Bacillus pumilus: one gene and its partner. The main gene of each other region encodes a partner of the protein of the gene in region 2 in a complex. Links are inferred from orthologs where the notes say so. Each region holds a gene or a part of one and is shown on either strand. Other genes may lie near its edges.

Region 1 (3,096 bases), 630 kb from region 2 along the record:
CAAACCTGTTGTCGCAAGAGGATGCGAACGTCTCGTTTCTTTGTATCTTGAGACAAGCACCTTATCGTTTGCATCTAGAAATAATATCCTTGGTGTGATCCAACCAAGATCACTCATTTCATCTAAGGCTGCAATTAAGCTGTCAAAGAATTCACGTCCTCGCAAATCCATCACAAGGGCAACCTTGCTCATCTTCGAATTCGATTCCTTCATGAGTTCTAGGAATTTAGGTAAAAGTGATGGCGGCAAGTTATCTACACAGAAGTACCCTAAATCTTCAAAGCTTTGAATGGCAACGGTTTTCCCCGCACCTGACATTCCAGTAATAATCACAAGCTGAATATCTTCTTGTTTGTGTGTATTCATGCCTGCTTCCTCTCCTTCTTTATAAAAACGGTTCATGTATTAGTCTCCTTGAGGATCTAACCGATAAGCAATCAATTCAAAATCAGGTGTATACGTAAAAGTACCATGCAGAAGTCCTTTTCCCTTTAGCATGAAATCAAGAATATGGGAATCTCCTGGCGCCATCGGTAAATGCGGCACATCCTTTGCTTCATGCCACTTTAAAATGCCTTCCTCTGACTCTGTCACGTTTTTTCCAGTAAATGAATCTGCCATAAAGGTGAACATCATCCACTCTTGAACGATTTGATCGCCTTCTTTTATGATAAAGGTAAAAACACCTTTTAACTGAGGATTTAAAATATAAATTCCTGTTTCTTCTCTATACTCTCGAACGACTGAATCCTTGACCGATTCTCCGCTTTCCATTTTGCCGCCCGGCGCTACCCACCAGCCCCGTCTTGGCTTTTGCAGCAAGAGAACTTGATCTTCGTGATGCAGCACACAATTGGTTACTCGTTGCATCAGCTGTCACCTACTCTTTTATGTCTTTAACTTATTATACAGGTTCATCCTGACTCCCACAATGAACATGCCCCTTCTTCATCGAAAACAGATCGAATTTCCTCTGAAAGGAGTGGCGGACAATTACTCTACTCTTTATTTTACAGCAACGAATGGTTCTCCATGCGTCATTTGTGAACATCTCTTGAATTTCTGATTTTAAGCAAAAAAAAGGACACGGATTCTCATCCGTGCCAAACATGTATTCCTTATAAAAGGGGGTCAATTACTAGTTTTATCATAACGGAAAATTATTTCACCCGTGTTACATTCCAGTTAAAAGCCCATGACGCTATATTAAGGATTTACGACAGCCTTTTATTTCGCTGCTTTCAGCTTTTCAGCAAGCTCTTCTACATAATGCTGAGCGCTTTGTGCGGCAATACTTCCGTCACCTGTTGCTGTCACAATTTGACGAAGTGTTTTTTCACGAATGTCACCAGCGGCGAAAATACCTTCCACTCTTGTTTCCATTCTTTCGTTTGTCTCGATATATCCTTCTTCATTTGTAATGCCGAGATTTTCAAATGGTTTAGATAATGGAAGCATCCCAATATAGATAAAGACCCCGTCTGTTTTAAAGTCTTCTTCTTCACCAGTCACCGTATCAATCAAGGTTACACTGCCGACTTTACCGTTCTCTTCATTAATCTGTTTAACGGTTTTGTTCCACATGAAGTCGATTTTTTCATTATCAAAAGCACGCGCTTGTAAAATGCTTTGGGCACGAAGCTTATCGCGTCTATGAACGATTGTTACTTTTGACGCAAAGCGTGTGAGGTACACACCCTCTTCTACCGCAGAGTCTCCTCCACCAATGACGACGAGCTCTTTGTTTTTGAAGAAAGCACCGTCACATACTGCACAGTAAGAGACGCCTCGTCCGCCAAGTTCTTTTTCACCTGGTGCACCGATTTTTTTGTATTCCGCACCTGCTGAAATAATGACAGAGCGTCCTTTGTATTCTTTTGAACCGGCTTTGACGATTTTGTACTCTTCACCGTCGACGATTTCTTTGATATCGCCATATGCATACTCAGCACCGAATTTCTTCGCATGGTCAAACATTTTATTTGAAAGTTCTGGCCCTAAAATGCTTTCAAAGCCAGGATAGTTCTCGACATCTTCCGTATTAGCCATTTGACCGCCTGGAATCCCTCTTTCAATCATCAATGTTGAAAGATTTCCACGTGATGTATAAACAGCGGCTGTCATTCCGGCAGGTCCCGCTCCAATGATGATCGTATCGTAGATTTTTTCTTCTGACACAACTGTCACTCCCTCTTCAATTGCTGCTAGCATTTCTTATTAGAATGCCCTTGGGTGATGCTTCCATTCATGACAGAAAGCATCAATTCCACTCTTACTTTTATTCCTTACCCATATCCTATTAAATCTGCGGATAATAAGCGAATCATTTGCTCATATCTTCAAAAAAAGAAAAAGCTTCCTTAAACTGCTGTTTAAGGAAGCCTGTTTACGGTTATATAGTAAGTAATGATTTATTCAACGACTCTTCTTACAACGCCATTGAAAGCTTTTTTCCAGTAAACATTGCTCATAGAGTCAACTGAAACACCGCGAGAGCTGTTATCGTTCAAGAATGTACCGTTTCCTAAGTAAATACCAACGTGTCCATTTACTTTATACGTATCAAAGAACACAAGGTCTCCGCGTTTCATGTCAGATGCACTTACAGCTCTTCCTTTACCTACAAGCGTATCTGTTGTTGTACCGCCAACTGGTCCAAGGTTGATGCCTGCTGATGCAAATGCCCAGCGAACGAATGAAGAACAGTCAAAACGACGTGCGTCAATATCAGCTTGTGATCTGCCGCCAGCCCATTTATATGGAGATTGTCCAACAATAGTAGAACCTGTGCTGATCGCCCCTTCGATTCCGCCTACGTTACTGCTGACAGGTGATCCACCGCCAGTAGATGGCTTCTTGCTTGGTGAACTGCTGTTGCTGTTATTATTGTTGTTGTTTGAAGATCCACTGTTACTGTTATTTGAAGACGGGCTGCTGTCGTTAGTTGAGCTATTGTCTTCTGCTTGAACACTAGCTTGACGCTGCTGTTGTCTTTGTACTTTTTCTTCTTTTGCTTTTTGAGCTGCTTCTCTCGCTTCTTTTTCAGCTTGTTTTTGAGCAGCGATTGTTGCGTCTTTTTCAGATGCAATGCTGTTA
Region 2 (3,128 bases):
AACGCCTATGTCTGATTGGCGCATTCAAAATGGAAAACATGAGCCTTGGGATTTGACCTATGTTGGTGTAGGAAACGAAAGCTGGGGCTGCGGCGGGAATATGACGCCTGAATACTATGCCGATTTATATAAACGATATCAAACGTATGTGAGAGAATTTGTAGGTCAATCCATATACAAAATTGCGTGCGGAGCCAATTCAAATGATGTGAATTGGACAAAAGTATTAATGGAGCGCGCCGCACCTTGGATGGATGGACTCAGTTTGCATTACTACACTGTACCTGGTACGTGGGAGAAGAAAGGGTCAGCGACTGAATTTGATGAAGATGAATGGTTTATCACGTTGAAAAAAGCCTATGAGATGGAACGGCTTGTCTTGGATCATGGAGAGATCATGGATCGGTATGACCCAGACAAGAGAATCGGGATGATCATTGATGAATGGGGGACATGGTATGATCCAGAACCAGGAACAAATCCAGGGTTTTTGTATCAGCAAAACACGCTAAGAGACGCACTTGTTTGTGCCCTTCATTTTCATATCTTTCATCGTCATTGCCAGCGAATTCATATGGCGAATATTGCTCAGACGGTCAATGTTCTTCAAGCAATGGTGTTAACGGAAGACGAAAAAATGCTTCTGACCCCGACGTATCATGTGTTTCACATGTTTCAAGTGCATCAAGTGGAGGAAGCACTTGAAGTGGATTTCGTGTCAACGCCTTATGAACGAAGCGGTGAAAAAATACCTCAAGTTAGTGTGTCAGCTTCGCGCTCGTCAGATAAGATGCATATTAGCTTCTGTCACCTGAATCCGCATGAACAAAACGAAGTATCCCTTGCCATTGAAGGTTTGGATGCACAAACGAAAGTCACGGGCCGCGTGCTGACAGCGGATCGCATGAATGCGCACAATACATTTGATGATCCCCATGCTGTCCAGCCAGTAGAGTTTCAGCAATTTGCTGTAAAATCCGGTGAGTTGACCATAGATCTGCCGCCAATGTCTGTGGTGATGATCACGATCGATCTGGCTTGATCGCATATTTAAATGTTTGATGAGCGGGATGTTGGGGCATCATACATTGTAAACAAAGCGGAAAGGGAGTTATTGATATGCTTAGAACGATTCTCATGATTATCGGTGCAATTGTTGTCATTGGTGCGATTGTGCGGTTTGTTTTTTAATTCATTTCATCAAAAATGATTCGTAAGCATTTCATTCGCAAGTCACATTGGTAGATGCTATACTAAAAAGCATAATTTACATTGGAGGAATGAATAATGGCAATCGTAAAAGCTACTGACGCAACATTTTCACAAGAAACTGCAGAAGGTGTTGTTATTGCGGACTTTTGGGCACCATGGTGCGGACCTTGTAAAATGATTGCTCCAGTTCTTGAAGAACTTGATCAAGAAATGGGCGATAAAATGAAAATTGTAAAAATTGATGTAGATGATAACCAAGAAACTGCTGGTAAATACGGCGTAATGAGTATCCCAACACTTCTTGTTTTAAAAGACGGTGAAGTGGTAGAAACTTCTGTTGGTTTCAAACCAAAAGAAGCACTTGCTGAGCTTGTTAACAAACATCTATAAACCTGTCTATGCCCAAGCGGCATACTCACTGAAGCGGTTCTCGTAAAGACGAGAGCCGCTTTTCTTTCAATATGGTATAAAACAAATGTTCGTGATACACTAGAAGGAGTGAAAGAGGAAAACAAGGACGGATGAAAATATGAACAAACTGATCAAAGAAAAGCTATCGGTCTTGCCAGATCAACCTGGCTGCTATTTAATGAAAGATCGACAAAATACAGTCATTTATGTGGGAAAGGCAAAGATCTTAAAAAATAGAGTACGCTCTTATTTCACTGGATCTCATGACGCCAAAACGCAGCGACTTGTCAGTGAAATTGAAGACTTTGAATACATTGTCACCTCTTCTAATATCGAGGCACTCATTTTAGAGCTGAATTTAATCAAAAAATACGACCCAAAATACAATGTCATGCTCAAGGATGACAAAACGTATCCTTTTATTAAAATTACGAATGAACGGCATCCTAAATTGATCGTCACCCGTCATGTAAAAAAGGACAAAGGGAAATATTTCGGACCATACCCGAACGTACAGGCAGCACGTGAAACAAAAAAACTGCTCGACCGTTTATATCCTCTCAGAAAATGTGCCACCCTCCCTGACCGCGTCTGTCTCTATTATCATCTTGGACAATGTCTTGCGCCATGTGTGTATGACATTTCTGAAGAAACGAATAAGCAGCTCGTGGATGAAATCATAAGGTTTCTAAACGGAGGACACCAGCAAATAAAAAAAGAACTCACCGAAAAAATGCAGGAAGCTGCCGAACAACTAGAGTTTGAACGGGCAAAAGAACTGAGAGATCAAATCGCTTACATTGACTCTACGATGGAAAAACAGAAAATGACGATGAGCGATTTATCAGATCGAGATGTTTTTGCATATGCCTATGACAAGGGCTGGATGTGTGTCCAAGTCTTCTTCATCAGGCAGGGAAAATTGATTGAACGCGACGTTAGCCTGTTTCCTATGTATCAAGATCCTGAGGAAGAGTTTCTCACGTTTATGGGGCAATTTTATGCAAAGAACAACCACTTTCTACCGAAGGAAATTTTGGTGCCAGATAGCGTAGATCAAGAGATGATTGAACAATTGCTTGAGACGAACGTTCATCAGCCGAAAAAAGGAAAGAAAAAGGACTTGCTTTTACTAGCCCATCAAAATGCCAAAATCGCTTTAAAAGAAAAATTTTCGCTCATTGAGCGTGATGAAGAGCGCTCAATTGGTGCGGTGAAGCAGCTTGGAGATGCACTAAATATTTATATGCCTTATCGGATTGAGGCTTTTGATAACTCGAATATTCAAGGTGCTGACCCAGTTTCTGCCATGGTCGTTTTTCAGGACGGGAAGCCGTATAAAAAGGAATACCGAAAATACAAAATTAAAACCGTCACAGGTCCAGATGATTATGCATCGATGCGTGAAGTCATTAGAAGGCGATATACTCGCGTGTTAAAGGATGAGCTTCCGCTACCAGATTTGATTTTAATTGACGGTGGAAAGGGACAGATCAATGCAGCGA

The links.
Region 1: the proteins of trxA (region 2) and trxB are in contact, whole or in part, in a crystal structure (PDB 1F6M), measured with the Escherichia coli proteins. The link is inferred for Bacillus pumilus from one-to-one orthologs.

The regions. Positions count from the first base shown.
Region 1 is NZ_CP047089.1:866,815-869,910, forward strand. Bases 204-3,096 are described here. They hold trxB (thioredoxin-disulfide reductase), read right to left. Parts: upstream 2,179-3,096; coding sequence 1,228-2,178; downstream 204-1,227. Other genes in these bases: rapZ (RNase adapter RapZ), read right to left, coding at 204-366; GPS65_RS04330 (8-oxo-dGTP diphosphatase), read right to left, coding at 406-870; GPS65_RS04340 (C40 family peptidase), read right to left, coding at 2,412-3,096. Also shown: more of rapZ, read right to left, coding at 1-203.
Region 2 is NZ_CP047089.1:1,493,139-1,496,266, forward strand. The notes cover bases 45-2,944. They hold trxA (thioredoxin), read left to right. Parts: upstream 45-1,287; coding sequence 1,288-1,602; downstream 1,603-2,944. Other genes in these bases: GPS65_RS07225 (alpha-N-arabinofuranosidase), read left to right, coding at 45-1,042; uvrC (excinuclease ABC subunit UvrC), read left to right, coding at 1,742-2,944. Also shown: more of GPS65_RS07225, read left to right, coding at 1-44; more of uvrC, read left to right, coding at 2,945-3,128. UniProt on the Escherichia coli protein: Participates in various redox reactions through the reversible oxidation of its active center dithiol to a disulfide and catalyzes dithiol-disulfide exchange reactions.